Regions from separate parts of the Roseburia sp. AF15-21 genome, predicted to be linked through region 2. Evidence: predicted binding sites of a transcription regulator. Region 2 holds the regulator's gene; the other holds the start of a gene.

Region 1 (3,489 bases), 230 kb from region 2:
TCCACTCCTTGCAGGCATCATTTAACCGCTGCATTACCTTTAAGGCAAATGGTGTTGCTGCCGGGTCGGTATGTGGTTTTCCAGTCATATATCTGGTACATTCGCAAAGTCCTGCATAGCCCAGTGAAATAGTAGAATATCCACCATATAAAAGCTTGTCTATGGTCTCGCCCTTTTTCAGACGGGCAAGTGCTCCGTACTGCCAGAGAATCGGTGCCACATCAGAAGGTGTTCCCTTCAGGCGGTTATGACGCGCCATCAATGCACGGTAGCAAAGGTCCAAACGCTCATCAAATAGCTTCCAGAATTTTTCAAAATCTCCGCCGGAAGAGCACGCCAGATCTACCAGATTCAAGGTTACCACGCCTTGATTGAAACGACCGTAGAACTTTGGCTTGCCATCTTCATCATGATATACGGTAAGGAAGGAACGGCAGCCCATACAGGTATAGCAGTTGCCATCTTTTAATTCCTTCATTTTCTTCTCAGAAATATAATCCGGAACCATACGCTTTGCAGTACATTTTGCTGCTTTCTTGGTCAGATAATAGTATTCCGAATCCTCATGGATATTATCCTCTTCCAATACATAAATCAACTTTGGAAATGCCGGTGTAATCCATACGCCATCCTCATTCTTAACACCCTGATAACGCTGGTCTAGCACTTCCTCTATAATCATGGCAAGGTCTTTTTTCTCCTGCTCATTCTTTGCTTCGTTCAGATACATGAACACGGTTACGAATGGGGACTGTCCGTTGGTAGTCATCAGGGTTACTACCTGATACTGGATAACCTGTACGCCCCGCTCGATTTCCGCATGAAGTCTTCTTTCCACAATGCTGTTAATCTTCTCTTCGCTCAGCTCCACATCGCTCTCTTTTAATGTCTGCACCAGCTCTGCATGAATTTTCTCGCGGCTGATCTGGACAAATGGTACTAAATGTGCCAGTGAAATACTCTGTCCGCCATACTGGGAACTTGCCACCTGAGCAATAATCTGGGTTGCAATATTACACGCTGTAGAGAAGGAATGTGGCTTGTCAATTCTGGTTCCGCTGATAACGGTTCCGTTCTGTAACATATCCTCTAAATTTACCAGATCACAGTTATGCATATGCTGTGCAAAATAATCTGCATCATGGAAATGGATAATTCCCTGTTCATGTGCCTCTACAATATCCTCCGGGAGAAGGAATCTTCTGGTAATATCCTTACTCACCTCACCAGCCATATAGTCACGCTGCACGCTGTTTACGGTTGAATCCTTATTGGAATTCTCCTGTTTTACTTCTTCATTATTACATTCAATCAGACTTAAAATCTGTTCATCCGTAGAGTTGGATTTACGTACCAGGGCACGTTTATAGCGGTAAGTAATGTATTTCCGGGCAACAGAAAAAGCCCTCTTGTCCATTAACTGATCCTCCACTAAGTCCTGAATATCTTCTACATTCAGGGCATGGTTGGCATCCTTACAGGAATCCTCTATATATTGTGCAATCTCCTTAATCTGGTCTGCAGTCAATCGTTCCGCTTCCACCACCTCATGGTTCGCTTTATTGATTGCAATAATAATTTTTGAAATGTCAAAAACAGCCTCTGCGCCGCTTCTTTTAATGATTTTCATTGAAATCCTCTCCCATAAAAAAATAGTCTATTCGCATAAAATCGACACAAAACTGTACTAGATTTTGTGTCGAATCTCTTCAACGCATATACAGTATACCATATCTTGTGTTTTACGCAAGGGAAATATACAAGATTCGTGAATTTTTTTCAGAAAAATTTTTTTAGAATTTAACGCTTTTTTCATAATCTGGACAATTATTTTTCACAAAATCCGGGTATACTACAAATATCAATAGAGAACAGGTTCATCCCCCAATGTCTTGTCTCTCTATTTGATAAAACTTTTTTCATAAATTTTCATAACTCCCCTTTGTACCCCCGCAGTGCTGTGGGGGTATTACCTTTGTAAAACCATTTTTCAGACTGTAAAAACCCCGTCTCAAATATCAATGCGATATCGAAACGGGGCTTACTTCATTTTTAATCTATTTTTTAGAAATCTACTTCTGTGTCATAGTAACAGCATTTCAGCAGTTTTTCCATTTCTTCCTGACTTGGCTGTCTTGGGTTGGAGCCGGTGCAGGCATCCAAAATTGCATTGGCTGCAATCTCAGGCAGTCTCTCTAAGAATACTTCTTCCGGTACAAAGCCCTGCTCAGCCGGATAGCTGTCCGGTCCATAGTTCTTAATACAGTGCGGAATATTCAAGTCATCATTCATCTTACGCAGGTACTGGATTAAAAGTGCGACTTTCTCGTCCAGTGTCTCTCCGCCAAGCTTCATAAAATCTGCAATCACGCCATAACGTTTCTTTGCAGTCTCATCCTTTGCATTAAATGCAATAACCTTCGGCAGATACATGGCATTAGCTGCGCCATGAATAATATGTGCACCGTAGTCGGCAAATGCGGCACCGGTCTTATGTGCCATAGAATGTACGATTCCAAGCAGTGCATTGGAAAATGCCATTCCAGCCAGACACTGGGCATTGTGCATGGCATCACGTTTTGCCATATCTCCGTTATAGGAATCAATCAGATCATGCTGAATCATCTCAATGGCATGGAGTGCCAGCGGGTCTGTAAAATCACTGTTTGCAGTTGAAACATATGCTTCGATTGCATGTGTCATCGCATCCATTCCGGTGTGGGCTACCAGTTTCTGCGGCATGGTCTCTGCCAGTTCCGGGTCAACGATTGCTACGTCCGGTGTAATTTCAAAATCCGCAATCGGATATTTGATTCCCTTCTCATAATCCGTAATAATGGAAAATGCAGTTACTTCTGTTGCAGTTCCTGAGGTAGAAGAAATTGCACAGAAATGTGCTTTCTTTCTTAATTTCGGAATTCCGAATACTTTACACATGTCTTCAAAGGTAATATCCGGATATTCATATTTAATCCACATTGCTTTCGCAGCATCAATTGGAGAACCACCACCGATTGCTACAATCCAGTCCGGCTTGAACTTCTCCATAGCGGCGGCACCCTTCATCACGGTCTCAACAGATGGATCCGGTTCAATTCCTTCAAACAGTTCCACTTCCATACCTGCTTCTTTCAGATATGCCTCTGCTTTATCCAGGAAACCAAACCGTTTCATGGAGCCTCCACCAACACAGATCATTGCGCGCTTTCCTTCGAAGTTCTTCAGTGCCTCCAATGCACCTTTGCCGTGGTATAAATCTCTTGGTAATGTAAATCTCTGCATTCGTAATACCTCCTTGCTAATCATTGTATGTTTACTGATATATTTTTATCATAACACAATAATATACAAAAGGTAACTGGATTTTTCTTATTTTTTGTGAAATTTTTATAAAATTTGGTTATATTTTCCTTTTACTCTGTTGTTTCAGCAGCAGCCGCATCCTGCACCAGCGGATTCGTATCCCGGGTGGTATCTGCTGCCGTCTTT
Region 2 (3,489 bases):
AGGTGTAAGATATACTGTTCTTGGCTTTCTTCCAATCTTCTGCGCCACTGCCTGCCACGCATCATAAATCGGCTGTGCCTGCATTACCATCCCGGCTCCGCCACCATACGGATAATCATCTACTTTTTTATGACGGTCTAATGTATAATCCCGGATGTTAATTGTTTCTATATTTAAAAGGCCTTTGCCAACTGCTCTTCCGATGATACTGGTATTCAGTCCCTGTTCTACCATATCCGGAAATAATGTTAATATATGAAAATTCATTTTGCTACCTACTTCTTATTAATATCACGAAGCCCATTTAAAAGGTGTACCGTAATGGTGCCTTCCTCTATATTGACATTTTTTACACAATCCTTAATTGCCGGAAGTAAAATATCATCTTCCCCATCTTTATGTAATACATAAATGTCATTTGCACCGGTCTGAAGTACATCCTTTACTTCACCTAAATCTTCTCCGTCATCTCCGACTGCCTTTAAGCCAATCAAATCAGCCACGAAATACTCATTCGGAGCCAGCTTTACAGCATTTTCCCTTGTTACATATAGCCCTCTGCTCTTATACTTCTCTACATCATTTATATTATCAAATTCTTTGAATTTTAATATTACCAGATTTTTAAAGAAGCGCGCCTGTGTAACCTGAAGCTCCATCGGTTCCTTTCCAGTATCCAAAAATACCTGCTTCAGCTTTTTAAAACGCATGACATCATCTGTTGTCGGATATACCTTCACTTCGCCACGCACACCATGTGTATTGGTAAGTACTCCTACCTGCAGCATTTCTTCCTTCCAGTCTTCCTGCACTTTCTTCATATCCTATCCTCTTTCTCTCATACTTCCCGTTCTTCAGGCAAGCCTGAATTTAATTATACAAAAGAAGCATAACTGCCGCAAGTAAAAAAGGTAAGATTCTTAAGAATTCTTAGGAATCTTACCTTCTAACGGTCTCTTACTTTTTTATAATCAAAATTGCTCTTATAAATTAAAGTTTTCTACATTTCGCACTTTTGCAGTATCCGTTGCAGTAATCTGCCGGATTCCGCTCTGTTCAATGTTCTCTCCCACAAAGAACTGATACTGCTGCAGTACCTGATCTTTGTGCATATCGGATAATGCCTTCTCAACATCCAGACTATGTATATCACTTTCAGAACCTTTCATCTCGTAGGTACGATCCGGCTGGTACTGTGCTGCATAATCTGCTGCCCCAAAATCCTGTTCTCTTCGTACCGGAGTCTCTAAGGTATCCTTCTGCTGCTGTTCAGATGCACCGGCATCTGCTACCGCCTTAACAACCGGTGTATCTTCTACTGCATTCCGGATATTCTGTATGCTGTTGTAATCGTAAAATCCCGCATTGGGACGAATTCCTGAAATATTCATAACGATCACGTTCCTCACATCATAATTATCTGCTACTAATTTTATCGGATAAATTCAACAAAAATTAACCCTTTTCTCCTAAAAGATTTTCTTTTATTTATCCAGCATTTTCTTTAACTCATTCATAAAGGTATTTACATCCTTAAATTCACGATATACAGATGCAAAACGAACATACGCCACTGCATCTAAATCTTTAATCTTATCCATCAGAATCTCACCAATTACGGTACTTGGGATTTCCTTTTCTTCCCGATTAAAAATCTCTGTCTCCACTTCATCAACCAGTCTGGTTATCTGCTCCACGGATACCGGTCTCTTATGGCAGGCACGAAGTACACCTGCTTCAATCTTGGAACGGTCATACTGCTCTCTGCAGTTATCTTTTTTTATTACAATCAATGGAATTGTCTCAACTTTTTCATAAGTTGTGAAACGTTTTCCACAATCATCGCATAATCTTCTCCGGCGAATGGAGTTATTGTCATCTGCCGGTCTCGAATCAATTACTCTGGTATTTTCACTGCTGCAAAATGGGCACTTCATCTTTTTTCTCCTATTCTAAAAACTACGCAAAACACGCTTTTTGAATTTTGCGTAAATAATACCGTTTTTCCATCACCAAATGTTCATAAAGAACTGCTGATATCAGCTTTTACAAATATTGGTCGTACTATTTTTAGTATAACTTTCTCGTATTCTTATGTCAACTAACTTTTCACATCTTCTACACAGACATCTACCAGAATAATATCCGGTCCAATCCGCACAACACGTTTCCATGGAATAATATATTCGCATGCCGGACAAAAAATACAGAAAAATTTTCCCGGCGCAGCTACAACCAGTGCACAGATTCTTCCATTGCACTCATCCAGTTCCAAATCCACCACATTTCCCAGGCAGCAACAGTCTGCAATATTAATCACCTGCTTTTCACACAATTCACAATAGCGTATCATGTGCCTGCCCCACTGTGCCTTTTCTTCTATTTATACTATGCCGGATTTTTCAAAAGGTTCCTTATACGTTGAAACGGAATAAAATAATATCTCCATCCTGAACAACGTAATCTTTTCCTTCCAATCTTACCAGTCCCTTTTCTTTTGCTGCTGTCATGCTTCCACACTCAATCAGATGGTCATAGGATACCACCTCTGCACGTATAAATCCACGCTCGAAGTCGGTATGAATCTTTCCTGCCGCCTGCGGTGCCTTGGTTCCCTTGGTAATAGTCCATGCTCTTGTCTCATCTTCTCCTGATGTAAGGTAGCTGATAAGTCCTAACAATTTATAACTTGCTGCAATCAGTTTCTCAAGACCGGATTCTTTTAATCCAAGGTCCTCTAAGAACATTGCTTTTTCATCATCATCTAATTCCGCAATTTCCTGTTCAATCTGTGCGCAGATAACAAATACTTCACTGTTTTCTGCGGCTGCCTGTTCTCTTACTCTTGCAACATGTGGATTGTCTGCGCCATCATCTGCAAGGTCATCCTCACTTACATTTGCTGCATAGATAACCGGTTTTGCAGTTAATAAATTATAAGATGCAAACCATGCCTGCTCGTCCTCATCATCACTCAACGGATAAGTCTTTGCCATCTTTCCTTCTTCCAGATGTGCCTTTAAGGATTTCAAAAGTGCCTCTTCTTTTGCAAGTGTCTTGTCCATTCTTGCCTGCTTGGTAACTTTTGCAATTCTTCTTTCCAAGATTTCAATATCAGAAAAGATAAGCTCTAAATTAATGGTCTCAATATCACGAACCGGGTCAATGCTTCCGTCTACATGGACTACATTGGTATCTTCAAAACAACGTACAACATGAACGATGGCATCTACTTCACGAATATTGGCAAGGAACTGGTTTCCAAGTCCCTCTCCTTTGCTGGCTCCTTTTACAAGTCCTGCAATATCTACAAATTCAATGACTGCCGGTGTTACTTTCTTGGAATGATACATCTCGCCTAACACTTTCAGACGGTTATCCGGTACGGTTACGATTCCCACATTCGGGTCAATGGTACAAAACGGATAATTGGCTGATTCTGCGCCTGCTTTGGTCAGTGAATTAAATAATGTACTTTTTCCTACGTTT

Evidence for each region. The regulator NrdR, encoded in region 2, represses ribonucleotide reductase genes. The targets are predictions, from matches to a motif close to CACAANATNTTGTG.
Region 1: nrdD (anaerobic ribonucleoside-triphosphate reductase) is a predicted target of NrdR. The motif match lies at 1,727-1,740, and genes of this name have one in related genera.

The regions. Positions count from the first base shown of each region.
Region 1 is NZ_QUHG01000002.1:211,646-215,134, reverse strand. It holds gene nrdD (anaerobic ribonucleoside-triphosphate reductase) at 1-1,630, opposite strand, end outside; gene DWW33_RS04010 (iron-containing alcohol dehydrogenase) at 2,065-3,282, opposite strand; gene DWW33_RS04005 (LCP family protein) at 3,414-3,489, opposite strand, start outside.
Region 2 is NZ_QUHG01000002.1:445,570-449,058, reverse strand. It holds gene trmD (tRNA (guanosine(37)-N1)-methyltransferase TrmD) at 1-267, opposite strand, end outside; gene rimM (ribosome maturation factor RimM) at 276-821, opposite strand; gene DWW33_RS05235 (hypothetical protein) at 984-1,391, opposite strand; gene nrdR (transcriptional regulator NrdR) at 1,485-1,937, opposite strand; gene DWW33_RS05225 (YlmC/YmxH family sporulation protein) at 2,102-2,353, opposite strand; gene ychF (redox-regulated ATPase YchF) at 2,415-3,489, opposite strand, start outside.